DNA from 4 places in the Sodalis glossinidius str. 'morsitans' genome. Region 4 is predicted to be linked to each of the others. Evidence: predicted binding sites of a transcription regulator. Region 4 holds the regulator's gene; each other region holds the start of a gene.
What was found. The regulator sigma-54, encoded in region 4, starts transcription at its own class of promoters, with help from an activator protein. The targets are predictions, from matches to a motif close to GTTGGCACANNTTTCGCTNT.
Positions count from the first base shown of each region.

Region 1: a site for sigma-54 is predicted at 2,113-2,132, ahead of glnA (glutamate--ammonia ligase). Genes of this name have one in related genera too.
Region 2: a site for sigma-54 is predicted at 2,197-2,216, ahead of SGP1_RS04745 (amino acid ABC transporter substrate-binding protein). Genes of this name have one in related genera too.
Region 3: a site for sigma-54 is predicted at 2,208-2,227, ahead of SGP1_RS20635 (gamma carbonic anhydrase family protein). Genes of this name have one in related genera too.

Region 1 is NC_007712.1:3,880,628-3,884,841, reverse strand. It holds gene glnL (nitrogen regulation protein NR(II)) at 1-468, opposite strand, end outside; gene glnA (glutamate--ammonia ligase) at 608-2,026, opposite strand; gene typA (translational GTPase TypA) at 2,405-4,214, shown strand, end outside.
Region 2 is NC_007712.1:930,299-934,512, forward strand. It holds partial or broken gene mltB (lytic murein transglycosylase B) at 1-590, shown strand, start outside; gene SGP1_RS04740 (amino acid ABC transporter permease) at 597-1,256, opposite strand; gene SGP1_RS04745 (amino acid ABC transporter substrate-binding protein) at 1,278-2,048, opposite strand; partial or broken gene pncC (nicotinamide-nucleotide amidase) at 2,341-2,828, shown strand; gene recA (recombinase RecA) at 2,941-4,008, shown strand; gene SGP1_RS32685 (hypothetical protein) at 4,094-4,214, shown strand, end outside.
Region 3 is NC_007712.1:3,900,022-3,904,235, forward strand. It holds tRNA gene SGP1_RS20620 (tRNA-Ala) at 78-153, opposite strand; tRNA gene SGP1_RS20625 (tRNA-Ile) at 352-428, opposite strand; rRNA gene SGP1_RS20630 (16S ribosomal RNA) at 502-2,043, opposite strand; gene SGP1_RS20635 (gamma carbonic anhydrase family protein) at 2,500-3,084, shown strand; gene SGP1_RS20640 (DUF1488 domain-containing protein) at 3,175-3,432, opposite strand; gene aroE (shikimate dehydrogenase) at 3,429-4,214, opposite strand, start outside.
Region 4 is NC_007712.1:377,044-381,257, reverse strand. It holds gene lptA (lipopolysaccharide ABC transporter substrate-binding protein LptA) at 1-377, shown strand, start outside; gene lptB (LPS export ABC transporter ATP-binding protein) at 393-1,118, shown strand; gene rpoN (RNA polymerase factor sigma-54) at 1,166-2,599, shown strand; gene hpf (ribosome hibernation promoting factor) at 2,623-2,910, shown strand; gene ptsN (PTS IIA-like nitrogen regulatory protein PtsN) at 3,016-3,495, shown strand; gene rapZ (RNase adapter RapZ) at 3,588-4,214, shown strand, end outside.

The DNA.
Region 1 (4,214 bases), 670 kb from region 4:
GGCCAGCAGCTGCGCGGCGCCGCGAAGGCCGCCAAGGGGATTTTTAATCTCATGGGCGAGGCCGCGCACCAAATCCCGCGCTGCAACCTGCTGTGCATGCTGCAGTTGTTCCTGGCTGAGGCGGCGCTGATTATCCATAGGCGCCAGCTCCATCAGAATAGTCTCTTCCGGCAGCCGCTGCGCGGTCAGCGACAGGATATGCGCCCTGCCGTCTACCACCAGCGTCACTTCGTTATCGGTGAATCCCTGTCCTGCGTCCAGACTTTCGCGCATTAGCTCGACATTGAGGGAAAAATAACCCAGCAATTCCGGCAGCGGAGTGCCGAACAGCTTACGCGAGCTTTGTGCCAGCAGCTGTTGCGCCGCCGGGTTAGCGTAATGCACCGCCAGATCATTATCCAGCAGCAAAATACTGGTAATTAACGAATTAAGGATCTGCCCAGCTTCGGGCAGTGTGCCGGTTGCCATTTAGCAGTCTCCCGCACTCTGTTAATGCAAAGCGCTTGATTATCGGTGATGGCGCATGGCATCGCGCCAGGTTTGGTGGAGAAAAAAGCCCATCCGAAGATGGGCTGAAAGTTTCCACGGCAACAAAAAACTCGGGTGATTAAACGCTGTAATACAGCTCGAACTCTACCGGGTGCGGCGTTATGCGTACGCGGTCGTTTTCTTCCGTGCGCAGCGCGATATAGGCATCGATAGTGTCGTCGGTAAACACGCCGCCGCGGGTCAGGAACTCGCGATCCGCATCCAGGGTGTTCAATGCTTCCTCAAGGGAACCGGCCACGGTTGGGATTTCGCTGGCTTCTTCCGCCGGCAGATCGTAGAGGTTTTTATCCATGGCATCGCCGGGATGGATTTTGTTGATAATGCCGTCCAGGCCGGCCATCAACAGTGCGGAGAACGCCAGGTATGGGTTGGCGGCCGGATCCGGGAAGCGAACTTCGATACGGCGTGCTTTCGGGCTGGCGACCACCGGAATACGGATGGAAGCGGAGCGGTTACGGGTGGAGTAAGCCAGCATGACCGGTGCTTCATAACCCGGGACCAGACGCTTGTAGGAGTTGGTGGTCGGGTTGGTCAGCGCATTGATGGCTTTTGCATGCTTGATAACGCCGCCGATGTAGAACAGCGCCGCTTCAGACAGGCCGCCGTACTTGTCGCCGGAGAACAGGTTGTTGCCGTCTTTGGTCAAGGACATATGGCAGTGCATACCGGAGCCGTTATCGCCAAAAATCGGTTTCGGCATGAAGGTCGCGGTTTTGCCGAACGCGTGGGCAACGTTATGAACGACGTATTTGTAAATCTGGATTTCGTCAGCTTTTTTAGTCAGGGTATTGAAGCGGGTGGCCACTTCGTTCTGGCCGGCGGTTGCCACTTCGTGGTGATGTGCTTCCACGACCAGGCCCATTTCCGCCATGGTCAAACATATGGTAGAACGCAGATCCTGCGAGGAGTCGACCGGCGGAACCGGGAAATAGCCGCCCTTCACGCCCGGACGGTGGCCTTTGTTGCCGCCTTTGTAAGCTTTACCGGTATTCCAGGCCGCTTCAATATCATCGATCGCGACATGCGAACCGGAGATGGAGGTGCCGAAACGAATGTCGTCGAACAAGAAGAATTCGGGCTCGGGTCCAAACAGGACCTGATCGGCGATGCCGGAGGACTTCAAGAAGTCTTCGGCACGTTTGGCGATGGAACGCGGATCGCGATCGTAGCCCTGCATGGTTGCCGGCTCAAGAATGTCGCAGCGGATGATAAGCGTCGACTCTTCATAAAACGGATCCATGACGGCGGAGGATGCGTCGGGCATCAGCACCATGTCTGACTCGTTAATGCCTTTCCAGCCGCCAATAGAGGAGCCGTCGAACATTTTGCCTTCTTCAAAGAAGTCTTTTACGTCTTCTTCGCTGACCGGCGCAGGGATCGTAACGTGCTGCTCTTTACCTTTGGTATCGGTGAAACGTAAGTCGATGAATTTTACTTCATGTTCTTTAAGCATCGACATGACTTGTTCAACGGACATAACTCATATTCTCCTTCTCCCGGATGTTGCTTGTCGTCGTCGTGGAACGAACGCCTATGGATTGAATTTTCTGCCTTATAAGGTCTATAGCTAAAACTGTGCCAACATTGCCAAACCGGCGCAAAACGCATCGCTGCGGACTTTTGCGGTGCGCCGGACTGCACCAGATTGGCCGGATTGAACCATGGTAGTGCATTTAGAGAGGGCGGGCACTATTTTGGTGCATGTGGCCGGGCGGAAGGGAATTTTGCACCGGGAAGGGGATGCGGCGGCGTGCAAAAAGACACAATCGCCAAGAACGACGGATCTTGTTTAGTCCCTCGCCTAATCCGTGTACAATAGCGCGCCATTTCTAACTCTAATGCCTGAGGCAAAGTTGTGATCGAAAATCTGCGTAACATCGCCATCATCGCGCACGTAGACCATGGTAAAACTACCTTGGTTGACAAATTGTTGCAACAATCCGGCACGCTTGGTGACCGTAACGATGCAACCGAACGCGTGATGGACTCCAACGATTTGGAGAAAGAGCGTGGGATTACCATCCTCGCTAAAAATACCGCCATCAACTGGCACGATTACCGCATCAACATCGTCGACACCCCCGGACACGCCGACTTCGGCGGCGAAGTTGAGCGCGTAATGTCAATGGTTGACTCGGTATTGCTGCTGGTCGATGCCATGGATGGTCCGATGCCCCAGACCCGTTTCGTGACGCAGAAAGCGTTCGCTTATGGTCTGAAACCTATCGTGGTTATCAACAAAGTTGACCGCCCCGGCGCGCGCCCTGACTGGGTAGTGGATCAGGTCTTCGATCTGTTCGTCAATCTGGGCGCCACCGACGAGCAGCTTGATTTTCCGATCGTCTACGCATCAGCGCTGCTGGGTATTGCCGGTCTGGAACATGAAAACATGGCCGACGATATGACGCCGCTGTTTGAATCCATCGTGAAAAATGTCGAAGCGCCGAACGTTGACGTCGACGGCCTGTTCCAGATGCAGATTTCCCAGCTGGACTATAACAGCTATGTCGGTGTTATCGGCGTCGGGCGCATCAAGCGCGGCTCGGTAAAACCGCACCAGAACGTGACCGTGGTGGACAGCGAAGGTAAACGCCGCAACGGTAAAGTGGGCCAGGTTCTGGGCCATATGGGCCTGCAGCGCATTGAATCCAAACTGGCCGAAGCCGGCGATATCATCGCGATTACCGGGTTGGGCGAGCTGAATATTTCCGATACCCTTTGCGATCAGGCTCAGGTAGAAGCGCTGCCGCCGTTGACGGTCGATGAACCGACCGTCTCCATGTCGTTCGGCGTCAACACCTCGCCGTTCTGCGGTAAAGAAGGGAAATACGTTACCTCGCGCCAGATCCTGGAGCGTCTGAACAAAGAGCTGGTACATAACGTGGCGTTGCGGGTGGAAGAAACCGAAGATCCGGATACCTTCCGCGTTTCCGGCCGCGGCGAGCTGCACCTCTCGGTGCTTATCGAAAACATGCGTCGTGAAGGGTTCGAGATCGCCGTTTCCCGCCCGAAAGTCATTTTCCGTACCGTCGATGGCGCTAAACAGGAACCTTTTGAATCGGTTACGCTAGATATTGAAGAGCAGCATCAGGGACCGGTCATGGAAGCGATGGGCATCCGTAAAGGTGAGATGCGCGACATGCTGCCGGACGGCAAAGGCCGCATCCGTCTGGATTATGTGATCCCGAGCCGGGGCTTGATCGGTTTCCGTACTGATTTTCTGACCATGACCTCGGGAACCGGTCTTTTGTACTCCACCTTTAGTCACTACGACGATGTGCGTCCCGGTGAAATCGGCCAGCGCCAGAACGGCGTGTTGATCTCCAACGGTCAGGGTAAAGCGGTAGCCTACGCCCTGTACAGCCTGCAGGATCGTGGTCGCCTGTTCCTGGGGCACGGTGCGGAAGTTTACGAAGGCCAGATCATCGGTATTCACACCCGCTCCAACGATCTGACGGTGAACTGTCTGACCGGCAAGAAGCTGACCAACATGCGCGCGTCCGGTACCGACGAAGCGACGACGCTGGTGCCGGCGATCAAGATGTCTCTGGAGCAGGCGTTGGAATTCATCGATGATGATGAATTGGTAGAAGTGACGCCGCAATCCATCCGTTTGCGTAAGCGTTATCTGACCGAAAACGAACGTAAGCGCGCCAATCGCTTGT
Region 2 (4,214 bases), 550 kb from region 4:
CCGCTGGCGCTGCGCGGCTCCTTTGCCGGCGCCATGTGCTATGGGCAGTTTATGCCTTTTCTTTCAAACGTTATGCTGTGGATTTTGACGGCGATGGCCACATCAATCTCTGGGATCCCCAGGACGCTATCGGCAGCGTTGCCAACTATTTCCATGCCCACGACTGGGTGCCGGGCGGTAAGGTCGCGGTACCCGCCAACGGTCAGGCGCCCTGGCTACAGAATGGCTATGATACCCGTTATACGCTGGTGACGCTCTCCACCGCGGGGCTGTCGCCCCTCGAGCCGCTTGGGGATGAACAGCAGGCCAGCCTGCTGCGGCTGGATATCGGCACCCGCTATCAGTACTGGTACGGGCTACCCAACTTTTATGTCATTACCCGCTACAATCACAATCACAATACCCAATACCCAATACCCAATACCCAATACCCAATACCCAATACCCAATACGCCATGGCAACTGGGCAATGCGGTGAAGCAGGCACGGCTCGGCGGCTAGCGGGACAGAAAACGGGCGCCTTGCGAAGGCGCCCGTTGCGATCCCATAAACCGGCCGGAGGAGAAGGTTGGCTGCATCCACTGTCGTGAACGCCATTATTCGTAGCGGCGGAAATAGACCTCAAGACGATTTTGCACTTTGCTGAGCACCGTACTGAACAGCAGATAAATTGCCGCCGCTTCGATATAAAGAATTAACGGCTCATAGGTCACTGACACAATGCGTTGCGCGGCCAGAAACATTTCCGGCACAGTAATCACCGCCGCCAGCGATGTGTCTTTTATCAACGAGATAAACGAATTGGCCAGAGGAGGTATAGAAACAAATACCGACTGGGGCAAAATAACCCTGCGCATCGCCTGAGTTGAATTCATCCCGATAGCCCAGGCGGCTTCCCATTGTGCCTTGGGCACCGAAACAATAGCGCCGCGGATGATTTCCGAGCCATAAGCGCCGACGCTCAAGGTAAATCCAATAAGCGCCGCTGGAAAAGCGTCGAGGGTGACGCCTGCGCTCGGCAGACCATAGAAAATCAAAAACAGCTGCACCAGCAGCGGTGTTCCCCGGATAACCCAGACATAAAAATCAGCGATCCCTTTCAGCGGTTGCGGGCCATACAAACGAACCAGCGCCACCAGAAACCCCAGCACCAGGCCGCCGACAAATGACAGCAGAGCCAGCGGCAGGGTAAACATTAGCCCGGCTGTAAACAAACGCCAAAAGGAGTCGTACATCAATTGCAGCCATGGCGGCATCGGTGTGACTCCCGAAAAAAATTACTGAGAAACGTCCTGGCCGAAATAGCGCAGCGAAATAGTTTTATACGTGCCGTCGACTTTAATTTCATCCAGGGCTTTATTAATGGCGTCCACCAGCGCGGTTTGGTTTTTACGCACTAAAATGCCTGACGGCGCATTGGCGGGTTCAGAAGCGGCGACTTTCACTTTGACATTCGGCTGGTGTTTTTTGAAATCCAGGAACGACAAATTATCATTGAACGTAGCGGCCGCGCGGCCGGTTATAACCAGACCGATCGATTGCGTAAAGCTATCAGTCGGCACTATATCGGCGCCATATTTGCTGGCAAGCTGGGAATAATTGCTGGTCAGACTTTGCGCGGATTTCTGGCCTTTCAGATCGCTGAAGTTTTTAATCGTGGTATTGTCGTCGCGGGTTATCAACACCACCTTGGAATCGATATAAGGCTTGGAGAAATCATATTTCGCCTGTCGCTCCGGCGTAATGCCTACCTGATTAATTACCGCGTCGTAACGTTTACCGTCCAGACCGGCAATGAGACCGTCCCAGCGACCTTCGATAAACTTGGCCTTGACGCCCAGCTTCTGAGCCACTGCGCGGCCCAGGTCAACATCGAAGCCGACCAGTTTGTCGATCTCATCGTGAAAAGTGTAGGGCGCATAAGTTCCTTCGGTACCGAAGGTAATGGTACCAGAGGATTTAATGGCCGCCAAATCGTCGGCGGCCACTGCCTGCGCTGCGGTAAATGCGAGGGTACTGAATAACAGTGCCAAAGTTATTTTTTTCATGATTATTCCTGAAAAGACCGTGAAGAGAGGCGAATATCGCTTCGAGAGCCGGCAATGCTAAACTATTTTACTTTCAGGGCTAAAGCATTTTATGTCATTAGTCATTGCGTTTAGTTATACAATCTCCGTACGTTTGCAACTGTAGTGCATAGCGTGAATCGTGACAAGGGCGCGCGTAGCGGCAGCCCGCAGGCTAAAGTTGGAATACGTCCTTCATAAACACCTATTGACAGCCGGGCCGCCCTGTCTGCACGATCGCGGTAGGTCGATAGGGGCTCAGGATAAAATGATAATAAACGACAGCGAACTCTATGTGCTCAGCGCGCGGCTGGGCGCGGCGCTCAAACGGGACAACACATTCATTACCTGCGCCGAGTCGTGCACCGGCGGTTGGGTTGCCAGACCATTACCGATGTTTCCGGCAGCGCTGGCTGGTTCGAGCGCGGCTTTGTTACTTACGGCAATCAGGCAAAAATCGATCTGCTCGGCGTGCAGCCCAAAACACTTGAGCAGCACGGTGCGGTAAGCGACACGGTCGTGCTGGAGATGGTTTCCGGCGCGCTTCGCGCCGCGTCCGCCGACTATGCGGTGGCGATAAGCGGTATTGCCGGCCCCGACGGCGGCACGATCGAAAAACCGGTCGGTGCGGTCTGGTTCGGCTTCGCCGCTGCAAACGGGGAGCCTTTTTCCCAGCTTATGCATTTCGAGGGCGATAGGGAGGCAGTACGTCGTCAGGCGGTGCATTTCGCGCTGACCACGCTGCTTGCCACTTTTCTCTAAAAATCCGCTTGATACTGTACAATTATACAGTATAATTAGCACTGAGTACCGCCGGTACATATCGTTGGCGAAAGAGGGTGGCGATGTCGCTCCCCGCTTGATAGGAGTTGAAATGGCTATTGATGAGAATAAACAAAAGGCGTTAGCGGCAGCACTGGGCCAGATTGAAAAGCAATTCGGCAAGGGCTCGATCATGCGTCTGGGTGAAGATCGCTCCATGGATGTTGAAACGATCTCCACAGGTTCTCTGTCTCTGGATATAGCGTTGGGCGCCGGTGGGCTTCCCATGGGCCGCATCGTCGAAATCTACGGCCCGGAATCATCGGGTAAAACGACCCTGACCCTGCAGGTCATCGCCGCGGCGCAGCGTGAAGTCAAAACCTGCGCCTTTATCGATGCTGAACACGCCCTGGATCCCATCTATGCCAAAAAGCTGGGCGTCGATATCGACAATCTGCTGTGCTCCCAGCCGGATACCGGCGAACAGGCGCTGGAAATCTGTGACGCCTTGACCCGCTCCGGCGCGGTAGACGTCATCATCGTCGACTCCGTGGCAGCGCTGACGCCGAAAGCAGAAATCGAGGGCGAAATCGGCGATTCCCATATGGGGCTGGCCGCCCGTATGATGAGCCAGGCGATGCGGAAACTGGCGGGCAACCTGAAAAACGCCAACACACTCCTGATTTTCATCAACCAGATCCGTATGAAGATCGGCGTCATGTTCGGCAATCCGGAAACCACCACCGGCGGTAATGCGCTTAAGTTTTACGCGTCGGTTCGCCTGGATATCCGTCGTATCGGCTCGGTAAAAGAAGGCGATGTGGTGGTGGGCAGTGAAACCCGCGTCAAAGTCGTGAAGAACAAAGTTGCCGCGCCGTTTAAACAGGCCGAATTCCAGATCATGTACGGCGAAGGTATCAATATTCGCGGTGAATTGGTTGATTTGGGCGTCAAGCACAAGCTAATTGAGAAAGCCGGCGCCTGGTACAGCTACAACGGCGAGAAGATCGGCCAGGGCAAAGCCAATGCCTGCAGCTTCTTGAAGGATCATCCCGAGGTGGCGGCTGAGCTGGACAAAAAGCTGCGCGACATGTTGCTGCACAGCGCTGAAGGCAACAGCCTGGTCAGCGACGTGGAAAGTGAGGATGAAGGCGCTAGCGAGAGCAATGAAGAGTTTTAACCTACCGGCAGTGAAAACGGCGGTTCCGGCCGCGACGCGAGGTCGCTGACGCGGTGGCCTTCCTTCTTGACCGGGCTTGGGGCTATTGTCCCGCCGCGATCACAGCGAAGCCGGGCTGCAGCGTAAGCTGGCGATACCGCCGGTTGCGCGCCGCCGCTTTCGTGAGCGTCCGGACGCGCAACCCGTGCAGGCGGTAAGCCAGGAAG
Region 3 (4,214 bases), 650 kb from region 4:
ACGCGCTCTGAAATAACACTACAGCAAAAAAAACCTTCTCATACCCACAAATGACCAAACCCGACTCCACAGCGAAATGGTGGAGCTAAGCGGGATCGAACCGCTGACCTCCTGCGTGCAAAGCAGGCGCTCTCCCAGCTGAGCTATAGCCCCAAGTCGTTTACCTTGCATATGCCGTCGCTCACCCGCGACGATACCGTTTACCTGCCGGTAAACCCGATACCGCACCGCGACGTTACAGTACGACAGCCAGTCTCGCCTTCTTCGCCCCCCTGACGCACAGCCTCTCATGCCGCCTGTCGGCAACATGCTGCCCTCCTCATCACGGGAACCCACGGAAATAAGCAGAACTGGTAGGCCTGAGTGGACTTGAACCACCGACCTCACCCTTATCAGGGGTGCGCTCTAACCACCTGAGCTACAAGCCTATAGCAGGTTTTTCTTGCTCGTGACAATTATCAGACAATCTGTGTGGACACGTCACTCAACGTATCGCTTAGGTAAGGAGGTGATCCAACCGCAGGTTCCCCTACGGTTACCTTGTTACGACTTCACCCCAGTCATGAATCACAAAGTGGTAAGCGCCCTCCCGAAGGTTAAGCTACCTACTTCTTTTGCAACCCACTCCCATGGTGTGACGGGCGGTGTGTACAAGGCCCAGGAACGTATTCACCGTGGCATTCTGATCCACGATTACTAGCGATTCCGACTTCATGGAGTCGAGTTGCAGACTCCAATCCGGACTACGACGCACTTTGTGAGGTCCGCTGACTCTCGCGAGATCGCTTCTCTTTGTATGCGCCATTGTAGCACGTGTGTAGCCCTACTCGTAAGGGCCATGATGACTTGACGTCATCCCCACCTTCCTCCGGTTTATCACCGGCAGTCTCCTTTGAGTTCCCGACCAAATCGCTGGCAACAAAGGATAAGGGTTGCGCTCGTTGCGGGACTTAACCCAACATTTCACAACACGAGCTGACGACAGCCATGCAGCACCTGTCTCAGAGCTCCCGAAGGCACCAAGGCATCTCTGCCAAGTTCTCTGGATGTCAAGAGTAGGTAAGGTTCTTCGCGTTGCATCGAATTAAACCACATGCTCCACCGCTTGTGCGGGCCCCCGTCAATTCATTTGAGTTTTAACCTTGCGGCCGTACTCCCCAGGCGGTCGATTTAACGCGTTAGCTCCGAAAGCCACAGCTCAAGGCCACAACCTTCAAATCGACATCGTTTACAGCGTGGACTACCAGGGTATCTAATCCTGTTTGCTCCCCACGCTTTCGTACCTGAGCGTCAGTCTTCGTCCAGGGGGCCGCCTTCGCCACCGGTATTCCTCCAGATCTCTACGCATTTCACCGCTACACCTGGAATTCTACCCCCCTCTACGAGACTCTAGCCTGCCAGTTTCAAATGCAGTTCCCAGGTTAAGCCCGGGGATTTCACATCTGACTTAACAGACCGCCTGCGTACGCTTTACGCCCAGTAATTCCGATTAACGCTTGCACCCTCCGTATTACCGCGGCTGCTGGCACGGAGTTAGCCGGTGCTTCTTCTGCAGGTAACGTCAATCGATAGCGCTGTTAACGCTAACGCCTTCTTCCCCGCTGAAAGTGCTTTACAACCCGAAGGCCTTCTTCACACACGCGGCATGGCTGCATCAGGGTTTCCCCCATTGTGCAATATTCCCCACTGCTGCCTCCCGTAGGAGTCTGGACCGTGTCTCAGTTCCAGTGTGGCTGGTCATCCTCTCAGACCAGCTAGGGATCGTCGCCTAGGTGAGCCATTACCCCACCTACTAGCTAATCCCATCTGGGTTCATCCGATGGTGTGAGGCCCGAAGGTCCCCCACTTTAGTCTTGCGACGTTATGCGGTATTAGCTACCGTTTCCAGTAGTTATCCCCCTCCATCGGGCAGATCCCCAGACATTACTCACCCGTCCGCCGCTCGCCGGCAAAGAAGCAAGCTTCTTTCCGCTGCCGCTCGACTTGCATGTGTTAGGCCTGCCGCCAGCGTTCAATCTGAGCCATGATCAAACTCTTCAATTAAAAGCTTGATGCTCAAAGAATCAAAACTGGTATTCATATGAATATTTGTTGTTCACTCTTCAAGACTTGATATTTCGGTATGTCGATATCGTCTTGTGAGTGCCCACACAGATTGTCTGATAAATTGTTAAAGAGCAGTGCCGGCTGTTTTCTCGACCCGCACGGGTGGCGCATATTACGCCTTCCTCATTCAGTGTCAAGCAGTTTCGCCTGTTTCTGAACCCTTCCGTTCACCGTGATGATGTTCACATGACCGGTCGATGGAGGCGCATCATAAGGATCAGAATTTATTGCACAAGCCTTTTTTGATCTTTTGCCGCTGACTGTTTATTTTTTTCCGCTTTGATCTTAAGCGATCGTCTGCGCAAAAACGGCAAATGGCGGTCGGCGAAAGGTTGTCATGAGCACTTTTGAGACGATACAGTCTATCCAGCACACCACAAAAGGATCCCAATCATGCTACAACACGTTGAACCGTTGCGTCCTTACCGAGGTACCTCCCCCCAGCTCGGCCAGCGGATCATGATCGATCCCAGCAGCGTGGTCATCGGCCATGTCACCCTCGGCGACGATGTCAGCATTTGGCCGCTGGCCGCTATTCGCGGCGACGTCAATCGCGTGCAGATCGGTGCGCGTACCAACATTCAGGACGGTTGCGTGTTGCACGTTACCCATTGCTCCGAGCGTAACCCGACGGGCCGTCCCCTGATCATCGGCGAGGAGGTCACAGTAGGGCATAAAGCCATGTTGCATGGCTGCACTATTGGCAATCGTGTTCTGGTTGGAATGGGGAGCATTATTTTAGACGGCGCCGTTGTAGAGGATGAAGTCATCATTGGTGCCGGCAGCCTGGTGGCGTCCGGCAAACGTCTACACAGTGGCTATCTCTATTTTGGCAGTCCGGCGCGGCGAATACGCCGTCTGACTCCTGTTGAGATCGGCAATCTCATTTACTCGGTCAATAATTATGTACAGTGGAAGGATAACTACCTTATGCAGGCGGATGAAGAGCGGTCGCACGCCGAAGGAACCCGATCATGAGGTTTTACCCTGACGTTTTCTTCGGCGCGCTGTCATAAAGGAAATCATCGGGGTCGCAATCTGGCAATAGCATGGGCGTGGGCCATTGCGTTACGATAAACAAAATGGACCGTCGAGGTCGGCCCCCTGAGCAATAAGTGTTTCGATTGCATCCTCTACGTCCAGGCGGTGCTGATGGAAGATCACCAGAGGAGTAGCACCATTAGTCTCAGAGACAAACCGGTTATATAACCAGCCTGCACTAACCTGGCACTCCACGCGCATGCCGCTCACCAACGCCGGAAAACACATGCTTTGACGCTCGTCATCCCATTGTTCAAGATCGGGAAAATGGATCGCCTGGTTCATGCACTCAGCTCCGCGCGCAACGTTTCCAACACCGGCAAAACTGAGGGTAAAACACCATGCCACAGCAAAAAAGACGAGGCCGCCTGGCCCACCAGCATACCGAGGCCATCGGCGCAGCGCAGCGAGCCCTGCCGACGGCACCAGGTGATGAACGGCGTATCGCCTTGTTGGTAATACATGTCATAGCAACAGACCGATGATGTAATGAGCGATGCCGGCAGCGGCGGGATACTGCCCTGCACACCGGTGGAAGTCGCGTTAATAATCAGATCATAATCCGGCGTGCCCAGGCGCTCCAGCGGCAGCGCGCTAATATCGCCCACATGGTGATAAAACCCGACCAGCTTCTGCGCGCGCGGAAAAGTGCGGTTAGTCAGCACCACTTTGCAGCCGTAGGCCAGCAGCGGCAGGACCACGCCCCGCGCCGCGCCGCCGACACCTACTAACAGAACTCGGCTGTCCTGGCGCAGTAGATCGAGACGCTGCAAATCGCTGACCAGACCAATGCCGTCGGTATTGTCCCCCAGCAAGGAACCGTCCGGCTGTTTCTTGATGGTATTCACCGCCCCCGCCAAAGCGCCTCGCTCGGTGAGTTGATCGCATAGCGAAAACGCACGTTCTTTAAACGGCAGGGTAATATTCGCCCCCAAGCCGCCCGCGTCGAAAAACTGCCGCAGCGTTTGCTCAAAGCCATCCAGCGGCGCCAGTACCCGACCGTAAGGATGGGTTATACCTGTCTCGGCGACAAATAGCGCATGGATGCGCGGTGAACGACTATGGTT
Region 4 (4,214 bases):
GTGAGGTCGTGGTCAAGCGCGGTTCAATCGACATTCGCGCCGACAAGGTCGTCATCACCCGCCCCGACGGAAAGGACGGTAACGAAGTCGTGGAAAGCTACGGTAATCCAGTCACTTTCTATCAACTGCAGGACGACGGCAAGCCGGTGCGCGGTCATTCGCAGAAGGTGCGTTACGAAACCACCAACGATCTGGTGATTCTGACGGGCAATGCCTATCTGGAGCAGTTGGACAGCAACGTGAAAGGCGATCGCATTACCTATTTGGTCAAGAAACAGCGGATGGAGGTGTTCAGCGATAAAGGCAAACAGGTCACCACCGTGCTGGTACCGGCGCAGCTGCAGGATAAAAGCGGCGCCAAAGCGCCGGCGAAATAATCGGGTATAGGATCCATGGCAACATTAATCGCAGAAAATTTGGCTAAAGCCTATAAAGAGCGCCGCGTGGTGGAAGACGTCAGCCTGAAGGTAAGCTCTGGCGAGATTGTGGGATTGCTGGGGCCTAACGGGGCGGGCAAAACCACCACGTTTTATATGGTGGTGGGCATCATCCCCCGCGACGCCGGCCGGATTGTCATTGATGATGACGATATCAGCCTCCTGCCGCTGCATACCCGCGCCCGCCGCGGAATCGGCTATCTGCCGCAGGAGGCCTCGATCTTCCGCCGCCTGAGCGTGTTCGACAATCTGATGGCGGTGCTGCAAATTCGCCAGGATCTCACCCGTGAACAGCGTAACGACCGCGCGAAAGAGCTGATGGAAGAGTTCCATATCAGTCATTTGCGCAACAACCTCGGCCAGTCGCTGTCCGGCGGTGAACGACGCCGGGTAGAGATCGCGCGGGCGCTCGCCGCCAACCCCAAATTCATCCTGCTTGACGAACCTTTTGCCGGAGTCGATCCGATTTCCGTCATCGATATCAAAAAAATCATCGAACATTTGCGCGACAGCGGCCTTGGCGTGCTCATCACCGACCACAACGTGCGAGAGACGCTCGACGTGTGCGAACGAGCCTATATCGTCAGCCAGGGCAAGCTCATCGCCCACGGCTCCCCGGCCGACGTCATGCTCGACGAGCAGGTCAAACGGGTTTATCTGGGCGAAGAGTTCCGCCTCTGATAAGGTGGCGTTACCACCGTGGTTCGTGAGGATAGTTGACGCATTTTATGAAGCAAGGTTTACAACTCAGGCTGAGTCAGCAGTTAGCCATGACCCCGCAGTTGCAACAGGCCATCCGTCTGTTGCAATTGTCCACGCTTGAACTCCAGCAGGAAATTCAGACGGCGCTGGAAAGTAACCCCTTTCTTGAACAGGCCGATTTGCATGACGAGGTCGACGCGCACAACGCGCCCGACAGCGAGTCGCTCGACACCCGCGAAGCGATGGAACAAAAGGACATGCCGGAAGAGCTGCCGCTGGACGCCACCTGGGACGAGATGTACTCCGCCGGGACGCCCTCCGGCACCGGTACCGACTATCGCGACGAAGAATTGCCCGTCTATCAGGGTGAAACCACCCAGACCCTGCAAAACTACCTCATGTGGCAGGTGGAGCTTACTCCCTTTTCCGATACTGATAGAGCGATCGCCACCTCCATCGTCGACGCCGTGGACGACACCGGCTATCTGACGGTGCCGCTGGACGATATTCTCGACAGCATCGGCGATGAAAACGTCACCCTGGACGAGGTGGAAGCGGTACTAAAACGCATCCAGCGCTTCGATCCGGTCGGCGTGGCGGCACGGGATCTGCGCGACTGCCTGATGATTCAGCTCTCGCAGTTTGCGGCCGATCTGCCTTATCTCAATGAGGCGCGGCTCATCGTCAGAGATTATCTCAGTCTGCTGAGCAGCCATGATTTCCGCACCCTGCTACGTTCGACTAAGCTGAAAGAGGATGTCCTGAAACCGGCCATAGCGCTGATTCAGTCGCTGGATCCGCGTCCGGGGCAGTCCATCAATACCGGCGAGTCGCAGTATGTGATTCCCGACGTGCTGGTGCGCAAACTGCAAAACCACTGGGTGGTGGAACTCAATACCGACAGCATTCCCGCGCTGCGCATCAATCAGCAGTACGCGGCCCTGGGCAGCAACACCCGCAACGATGCGGACGGTCAGTTTATCCGCAGCCATTTGCAGGAGGCGCGCTGGCTGATTAAAAGCCTGGAAAGCCGCAATGAAACGCTGCTGAAGGTGACTCACTGCATTGTCGAGCGGCAGATGGCGTTCTTTGAACAGGGGGAAGAGTTTATGCGGCCAATGGTGCTGGCGGATATCGCCCAGGCGGTGGATATGCACGAGTCTACGATTTCGCGCATCACCATGCAGAAATATCTGCAAAGTCCACGCGGCATCTTTGAATTGAAATATTTTTTCTCCAGCTACGTCAATACCGAAGGGGGAGGCGAAGCGTCCTCCACGGCTATCCGCGCGCTGGTGAAAAAATTAATCGCCGCGGAAAACCCGGCAAAGCCGCTTAGCGACAGTAAGCTCACCGACTTGCTTTCCGAGCAGGGTATCATGGTGGCGCGGCGTACCGTAGCGAAGTACCGAGAGTCTTTATCCATACCGCCGTCGAACCAGCGAAAACAATTGGTTTGACCTCTACAGAGAAGGAAGACACTATGCAGCTGAACATTACCGGACAACATGTTGACATCACCGACGCCTTACGGGAATTTGTAACAACTAAATTCTCGAAGCTGGAACAGTTCTTCGATCGCATCAATCAGGTCTATATTGTCCTGAAGGTCGAGAAAGTTCAGAAGATTGCCGAAGCGACGGTGCATCTCAACGGTGGTGAGCTGCACGCGACTGCGGAAGCGGATGATATGTACGCCGCCATCGATTTATTAATCGATAAGCTCACGCGGCAGTTGAACAAGCATAAAGAGAAGCTGAAACAATATTAATTTAACCGTAGCCGACAACGCTACCTAAACCTCACATCGGCTCGTTATCCCTACGGTAACGGGCCGATGAGTCTTAAAGGTTAACCAGCGCCTAAGTGACCCGAAATGACTAACGATACAGCAATGCAAATCGATTCAGTGTTAAACATTGAATGTACCCGTAGCGACGTCCACTGCCAGAGCAAGAAAAGAGCGCTGGAAATTATCAGCGAACTGGCGGCGAAACAACTTAACCTGGCGCCGCAAGTGGTGTTTGACGCCGTATTGACGCGCGAGCGCATGGGCAGTACCGGTATCGGCAACGGCATCGCCATTCCGCATGGTAAGCTGGAAGAAGACACGCTGCGCGCGGTCGGGGTCTTTATCCAGCTCGAACAACCCATCGCGTTTGATGCCATCGATAATCAGCCAGTGGACCTGCTGTTCGCGCTGCTGGTGCCGGCAGAGCAGTGCAAAGTCCATTTGCACACCCTTTCGCTTGTGGCCAAGCGGTTGGCGGATAAAACCGTCTGCCGCCGTTTGCGCGCCGCGCAAAGCGATGAGGAGCTGTATCAAATCATGACCGAAACGGAAGACGGCGACTGACGCCGCGGCGCCGTCCTGAAAGCAGGATAGGTTGGGCGAAGCATGGCCGCATCGCCAGGGGATGAATAAGCAAGGCAGAGGGGTGTATCGTCATGGTGCTGATGATAGTCAGCGGTCGATCAGGTTCAGGTAAATCCGTTGCGCTGCGCGCGCTGGAGGACATGGGCTTTTACTGCGTTGATAACCTGCCGGTGGTGTTGCTGCCTCAGTTGGCCAGCGCGCTGGCGGCGAGCAATATCTCCGCTGCGGTGAGCATTGACGTACGCAATATGCCCGAATCGCCGGAGATTTTTGAACAGGCCATGGATAACCTGCCGCAGGCCTTTGCCCCGCAGTTGCTGTTTCTGGACGCCGATCGCAATACCCTCATCCGCCGCTATAGCGACACCCGCCGGCTGCATCCGCTCTCCGCCCTCAACCTATCGCTGGAAAGCGCCATTGATGAAGAGGACTCGCTGCTTGAGCCTCTGCGTTCACGCGCCGATCTGGTGATCGACACCTCGGAGATGTCGGTGCATGAACTGGCCGAAATGCTGCGTACCCGCATGCTAGGCAAGCGCGAGCGGGAACTGACCATGGTGTTTGAATCCTTCGGCTACAAGCACGGCATCCCCATCGACGCCGACTACGTGTTCGACGTGCGTTTTCTGCCCAATCCGCACTGGGATCCCAAGCTCAGACCGATGACCGGCCTGGATCGCCCCGTGGCGGCGTTTTTG